Sinorhizobium fredii USDA 257: one gene and its partner. The protein of the gene in region 1 binds, or shares a complex with, the protein of each later gene. Links are inferred from orthologs where the notes say so. Each region holds a gene or a part of one and is shown on either strand. Other genes may lie near its edges.

The links.
Region 2: the proteins of pnp (region 1) and USDA257_RS16340 are in contact, whole or in part, in a cryo-EM structure (PDB 9QH0), measured with the Escherichia coli proteins. The link is inferred for Sinorhizobium fredii USDA 257 from one-to-one orthologs.

The regions. Positions count from the first base shown.
Region 1 is NC_018000.1:6,345,512-6,349,189, forward strand. The notes cover bases 357-3,285. They hold pnp (polyribonucleotide nucleotidyltransferase), read left to right. Parts: upstream 357-708; coding sequence 709-2,862; downstream 2,863-3,285. Other genes in these bases: USDA257_RS29695 (class I SAM-dependent methyltransferase), read left to right, coding at 2,941-3,285. Outside these bases: rpsO (30S ribosomal protein S15), read left to right, coding at 87-356; more of USDA257_RS29695, read left to right, coding at 3,286-3,678. UniProt on the Escherichia coli protein: Involved in mRNA degradation. Catalyzes the phosphorolysis of single-stranded polyribonucleotides processively in the 3'- to 5'-direction. Also involved, along with RNase II, in tRNA processing.
Region 2 is NC_018000.1:3,534,055-3,537,716, forward strand. What follows is about bases 375-3,662. They hold USDA257_RS16340 (Rne/Rng family ribonuclease), read right to left. Parts: upstream 3,353-3,662; coding sequence 575-3,352; downstream 375-574. Other genes in these bases: USDA257_RS16335 (pyridoxal phosphate-dependent aminotransferase), read left to right, coding at 375-488; USDA257_RS37480 (hypothetical protein), read left to right, coding at 3,610-3,662. In the rest of the region: more of USDA257_RS16335, read left to right, coding at 1-374. UniProt on the Escherichia coli protein: Endoribonuclease that plays a central role in RNA processing and decay. Required for the maturation of 5S and 16S rRNAs and the majority of tRNAs. Also involved in the degradation of most mRNAs.

The DNA of each region.
Region 1 (3,678 bases):
CACCGCCTCTTCGTGTGAACGGCCGCGGCTGGACGACATCCCGGCTGCCGGCGACCCTAAAATCCTCGAAACGAAAGGATCAACCGATGTCGATCACTGCAGAGCGCAAGGCTCAGCTTATCAAGGAATTTGCAACCATCGAAGGCGACACCGGTTCTCCGGAAGTCCAGGTTGCACTCCTGACGGAACGGATCAACAACCTGACCGAACACTTCAAGGACCACAAGAAGGACAACCATTCCCGCCGTGGTCTTCTCGCGATGGTTTCCAGCCGCCGTTCGCTCCTCGACTATCTGAAGAAGAAAGACGAAGCGCGCTACAGCAAGCTGATCGGTGCCCTCGGCATCCGTCGCTAATCGACTGTCCGGCGGGTCGCTTGGCGATCCGCCGGATTTTTTTGGGCGCTGAAGCGCCCACCGAATTGACTCTCCACGGGCGCCGAGGGCGCAGCATTAGGGAGAGAATGTCCAGCGAACCGGATGGGCCGGTATCGCGGATCAACCGATGGCCCGTCATGGGGCAGGATTGCAGGATGCTTCGGCGCCTGCTCGCCGAAGCGCTTCCATGCGGCAGCGCGGCAAAGTGGCGAGCGGCCGGTTCGGTTAGAAGCCTCCCGTTGTCTTGCCCGTGATGCGCCACACCAAGCGGCAACAGGATCGCCTGCGCTGCAACAGCCGCGGACGATCTCCCGCACACGAAGGACAGAACATGTTCGAGACCCACAAGGTAGAAATCGAATGGGCTGGGCGTCCGCTCAAGCTCGAAACCGGCAAGATCGCCCGTCAAGCCGACGGCGCCGTTCTCGCCACTTACGGCGAAACCGTCGTGCTCGCCACGGTGGTTTCCGCCAAGGCACCGAAGCCCGGTCAGGATTTCTTCCCGCTGACCGTCAACTATCAGGAAAAGACCTATGCCGCCGGCAAGATCCCCGGCGGCTATTTCAAGCGTGAAGGCCGCCCAAGCGAGAACGAGACGCTCGTCTCGCGCCTGATCGACCGGCCGATCCGCCCGCTCTTCCCCGAGGGCTACAAGAACGACACCCAGGTGATCATCACGGTCATGCAGCATGACCTGGAAAACAACCCGGACGTCGTCTCGATGGTCGCAGCCTCCGCGGCGCTGACCCTCTCCGGCATTCCCTTCATGGGCCCGATCGGCGGAGCCCGCGTCGGCTACATCAACGGCGAATACGTGCTCAACCCGCACCTCGACGAAATGGAAGAATCCTCGCTGGATCTCGTCGTCGCCGGCACGCAGGAAGCCGTGCTGATGGTCGAATCCGAGGCCAAGGAGTTGCCGGAAGACGTCATGCTCGGCGCCGTCGTTTTCGGCCAGAAGGGCTTCCAGCCGGTGATCGACGCGATCATCAAGCTCGCCGAAGTTGCCGCCAAGGAGCCGCGCGAGTTCGATCCGGAAGACCACTCCGCTCTTGAAAATGCCATGCTGTCGATCGCCGAAGACGAGCTGCGCAACGCCTACAAGATCACCGAGAAGGCTGCCCGCTACGCCGCCGTCGACGCCGTCAAGGCGAAGGTCAAGGAACATTTTCTGCCGGAAGGCATCGAGAACCCGGCCCATTCGGCCGAGGAAATCGCCTCTGTCTTCAAGCACCTGCAGGCCAAGATCGTTCGCTGGAACATCCTCGACACCAAGAGCCGCATCGACGGCCGCGATCTCGAAACCGTACGTCCGATCGTCTCGGAAGTCGGTCTTCTGCCGCGTACCCACGGCTCGGCGCTCTTCACCCGCGGTGAAACCCAGGCGATCGTCGTTGCCACGCTCGGCACCGGCGAAGACGAACAGTATGTCGACAGCCTGACCGGCATGTACAAAGAACGCTTCATGCTGCACTACAACTTCCCGCCCTTCTCGGTCGGTGAAACCGGTCGCATGGGCTCCCCGGGCCGCCGCGAAATCGGTCACGGCAAGCTCGCCTGGCGCGCTATCCGCCCGATGCTGCCGGAAGCCGAGCAGTTCCCCTACACGCTGCGCGTCGTTTCCGAGATCACCGAATCCAACGGCTCGTCGTCGATGGCGACGGTCTGCGGCACCTCGCTGGCGCTGATGGATGCGGGCGTTCCGCTCGCCAAGCCGGTCGCCGGTATCGCCATGGGTCTCATCAAGGAAGAGGACCGCTTCGCCGTCCTCTCCGACATCCTCGGTGACGAAGATCATCTCGGCGACATGGACTTCAAGGTTGCCGGTACCGAAGCCGGCATCACCTCGCTGCAGATGGACATCAAGATCGAGGGCATCACCGAAGAGATCATGGGTGTTGCGCTCAACCAGGCCAAGGGCGGCCGCCTGCACATCCTCGGCGAAATGGCCAAGGCCATCTCCGAGAGCCGCGGCCAGCTCGGCGAGTTTGCGCCGCGCATCGAGGTCATGAACATTCCGGTCGACAAGATCCGCGAAGTCATCGGCTCAGGCGGCAAGGTCATCCGCGAAATCGTCGAGAAGACCGGCGCCAAGATCAACATCGAAGACGACGGCACCGTCAAGATCGCGTCCTCGTCCGGCAAGGAGATCGAAGCCGCCCGCAAGTGGATCCACTCGATCGTCGCTGAGCCGGAAGTCGGCCAGATCTACGAAGGCACGGTCGTCAAGACCGCCGATTTCGGCGCCTTCGTCAATTTCTTCGGCGCCCGCGACGGCCTCGTCCACATTTCGCAGCTCGCCTCCGAGCGCGTCGCCAAGACCACCGACGTCGTCAAGGAAGGCGACAAGGTCTGGGTCAAGCTGATGGGCTTCGACGAGCGCGGCAAGGTCCGCCTCTCCATGAAGGTCGTCGACCAGGCGACCGGCAAGGAGGTCGTCGCCGAAAAGTCCGATAAGAAGGACGGCGGCGAAGCGGCCGAATAAGCCGGCTTCAGCCAGTTGAAAAGGGGCGCGGAGCGGATGGCTCCGCGCCCTTTTCTTGTAGAAAAATGGAAACGACCCATGAGCCGCGACGCGCTGAAAACCCTGTTCCACCCGTTCGAAACCGGTATCATCGATCCGCCTGGAGAAGGCGAGCGTGTACTCTTTCTCGGTGCCGAGGCGGGCTACCGGCTGCCCGAGGGCTTCGTGGCACCGATTTCCGCCGTGCAGCCCCTGCGGCCGCTCTATCGCACCCTGGAGGCGATGCGGGCCGATGTGAGCCCTGTCGTTGCGGGCGAGGACTATGACGTCGCTCTGGTGCTCTGCGGCAAACACAAGGGCGAGAACGAGGATCGAATCGCCGAGGCGCTGAAGCGCACACGCGAAGGCGCCCTCATCGTCGTTGCCGGCAGCAAGGAAGACGGCATCCAGTCTCTGAGGAAGCGCATCGACAAATTCGAATGGAACGGCGACCATCTGCCGAAGTACCACGGCGTCGCCTTCTGGTTCACCCGGCCGGAGGATGTGGCCGATGCCGTTCACAAACTCGCCAAGGTTCCGGTGCGGGTGGACGGCCTCTTCGAGGCAGCACCAGGCATGTTTTCGCATGATCGCGTCGACGCCGGCTCGGAACTTCTCGCCTCGCGCCTGCCGAAGGACTTCACCGGCCATGCGGCCGACTTCGGCGCCGGCTGGGGTTATCTCTCGGTGATGCTGGCGCAGGCATCACCCGGGCTCAAGGGAATCGATCTGTTCGAGGCCGATCATGATGCACTGGACGCGGCGCGCCGCAACATGAAGGCGAACGCACCCACGACG
Region 2 (3,662 bases), 2.8 Mb from region 1 along the record:
CCGATGACGCGGTCGTCATCAACTCTTTCTCGAAATATTATTGCATGACCGGCTGGCGCATCGGCTGGATGGTGCTGCCGGAAGCCCAGATCCGGGTCTTCGAGAGAATCGCCCAGAGCCTCTACATCTCGCCCCCGGAGCTTTCGCAGATTGCCGCCGAGGCGGCGCTCGGAGCGCACGAGGAACTGGACGGTTACAAGCGATCCTATGCCGCAAACCGCGATCTCCTGCTGAAGCGCCTTCCCGAAATCGGTTTTTCGATCGCATCGCCCATGGATGGCGCCTTCTATGCCTATGTGGACGCCCGCCGGTTCACCAATGACAGCATGGCATTTGCCCGTCGCATGCTGGCCGAGATCAACGTCGCCGCCACACCAGGCTTCGATTTCGATCCGCTCGAGGGGCACCGCACCATGCGCTTTTCCTACGCGGGTTCGGCCGCCGACATGGCCGAAGCGATGGACCGCATTGCAGGCTGGTTGAAATAGCCGGCCTCCTGCGCTGCTCGGCCGATAGTCGCAATAAAAAAGCCCGGAGCGATCCGGGCTTTCTTGTTGGTAAGCTCATGGTTCCTTTAGAAAAAGCCGCGGCGCTGCCACCAGCCGCCCTTTTTCGGCTTGGCCGGCTCTTCTTCGGCTTCGCCCTTGGCGACGTTCGAGGTCACGACGGGCTCTGAGGCAATCGTCGTCAGATCGCGGTTCGCGCGTGCGGGCTTGGCGCCTTCCAGGTCCGCGGCCGCTTCTTCCACCGCAGCAGGGACGGGTTCGTTCGGCTGCGCTTCGATAGCCTGTTCGGCGGCTGTGTCGGCATTTTCCGCCGGTGCCTCGGCCACGACGGCCTTCTTGCGGCTGCGCTTCGGCTTTGCCGGCTTTGCTTCCTCTGCCGGGGGCTCTGCGACGACAGGCGCGGCATCCACGACCTGTTCGATGGCCGCGGCGGCAGCAACATCCGCATCCTCCGCCTCCGCCGCTTCCTCGGCATCAGCCGGTTCTTCACCGGATTCCGCCGCAAGAGCGGATTCGCCCTCGGCTTCCGACAGCTCCGGCCGGTTGCGGCGGCCGCCCCGCTTGCCGCGACGGCGGCGCTTGCGCTTCTGGTCGCCGTCTGCCGTTAGAGCATCCTGGGCTTCGCCTTCGTCCTCGGCATCGTCGGCTTCGTCGACTGCGCCATCGTCCATGTCTCCGGCTTCGGCGGCGGCCGATTCCGGCGTTTGGCCTGCGCCCTTGCCGCGGCGGCGGCGGCGGCGCTTGCGCTTGCGGCCATTCTGGTCGTCGGACTGCTGTGCCTTCGGCTGCTCCCGGCGTTCGGCGGTGATCTCTTCCGCTTCTTCTTCGTCCAGATCTTCCTCGATGACGACGTCTTCTTCGTCTTCCGGTTCAGGCGCGAAATGCAGGATCTGCTCGATCTTCACCGGATTTTCGACCGGTTCGCCCCGGTCGATCGCGAAGTGCTGCGCGCCCACATGGGCATCGGCTTCGATAATGATGGAGACGCCGAAGCGCCGTTCATAGTCGGTGATCGTGCCGCGCTTCTGATTGAGCAGGTAAAGCGCGATTTCCGGGATCGTGCGGACGGTGATGTCGTGCGTGGTGTTCTTGAGCAGATACTCCTCGATACCGCGCAGGACATGCAGCGCGACGGACGACTGCGAGCGGACATGGCCCGTGCCGTTGCAATGCGGGCAGGACTGCATCGTGCTTTCGAGCACCGAAGCGCGAATGCGCTGGCGCGACATTTCAAGCAGACCGAAATGCGAGATGCGGCCGACCTGGATACGCGCCCGGTCGTTCTTCAGGCAATCCTTGAGCTTCTTCTCGACGGCGCGGTTGTTGCGCTTTTCTTCCATGTCGATGAAGTCGATGACGACAAGCCCGGCGAGGTCGCGAAGACGCAGCTGCCGCGCAACCTCCTCGGCCGCCTCCAGATTGGTCTGAAGCGCGGTGTCCTCGATCGAATGCTCGCGGGTGGAGCGCCCGGAGTTCACGTCGATCGAAACTAGCGCTTCGGTCTGGTTCATGATGATGTAGCCGCCCGACTTCAGCGTCACCTGCGGTTGCAGCATGCGATCGAGCTGGGCTTCGATGCCGGATCGCGAGAAGATCGGATGCACGTCGCGATAGGGCTGCACGACCTTCGCGTGGCTCGGCATCAGCATCTTCATGAAGCTCTTGGCTTCCTTGTATCCCTCTTCACCGGAAACGATGATCTCGCTGATGTCTTTGTTGTAGAGATCGCGGATCGAGCGCTTGATCAGGCTGCCTTCCTCGTAGACGAGGCAGGGGGCGGTCGAATTCAGTGTCAGCGTGCGGACGTTCTCCCACAGGCGCATCAGATATTCGAAGTCGCGCTTGACCTCGACCTTCGTGCGGTTCGCGCCGGCCGTGCGCAGGATCACGCCCATGCCCTGCGGCACGTCGAGCCCGCGGGCGATTTCCTTCAGGCGCTTGCGATCCTGCAGGTTGGTGATCTTGCGGGAGATGCCACCGCCACGCGCCGTGTTCGGCATCAGCACCGAATAGCGGCCGGCAAGTGAAAGATAGGTGGTGAGCGCTGCGCCCTTGTTGCCGCGTTCTTCCTTGGCAACCTGAACAAGAAGGATCTGCCGACGCTTGATCACTTCCTGGATGCGATACTGCTTGCGCGGCTTGCGGGCGTGGCGGTCCGGAACTTCTTCCATCGCGTCTTCGGCACCGACGGACTCGATGATTTCCTTCTCGCCGTCATGGCCGTCGTCATCGTCATCATCATCGTCGTCGCGGCGACGGCGCGCATCGACGTCCTCGGAAATCGAGTCGACATCGACCATCGCGGCCATTTCACCGCTGCTGCCCTCTTCGCTGGCTTCGGCGTCGCCCGGAGCTTCTTCCTTCTGCTCGCTGGCCTTGGCTTTCGGCCGGCGCGTGCGCTTCGGCTTGGCCTTGGGCTTCTCCGCCTCGACTTCCGTTGCCTCTTCCGGCGTCTCGGTTGCAGTCTCGGCGGCCTCGGCCGGAACCTCGTCCTTTGTCGGCGCCGCGGCATGATCGTTTGCGGTTTCGACCGGCTCGATGTCGTCCTCGCGGCGGGCGTCCTCGGCTTCGGCCTTCAACAGGGCCTGACGATCGGCGAGGGGGATCTGGTAGTAGTCGGGGTGAATTTCGGCGAAGGCCAGAAAGCCGTGGCGATTGCCGCCGTAATCCACGAAGGCCGCCTGGAGCGACGGCTCCACTCTGGTCACCTTGGCCAGATAAATATTGCCGCGGATTTGCTTCTTATGTTCCGATTCGAAATCGAATTCTTCTATGCGGTTCCCGCGAACGACAACGACGCGCGTCTCCTCTGAGTGAGACGCATCGATAAGCATTTTCTCTGCCATCTAAGTTCTGCTCCTCGGCGCAGAGCAACGGCAGACAGAGGCACTTCGCGTTGAAGGCTGTCGAACACGTCGGAAACTGCGCCGGATGTGAAAGGTCCTGTTTGGCGCAGGTGATGGTGCAGCAGCCAGACGGCGGCCGGAACGATTCCGTCCCGGGGCCTCTTTACTTCTGACCGATGCTGCTGAGTCACATCAAAGACCAAACAAGAATGCCAATGTCCTGGACCTCGAGGGGGAGGCCCGATGAATACGCCCGCATGCGGGCAGTCGGTGAAAATCACCATCAAGAACTCCGGCCACCGCCGGAAAT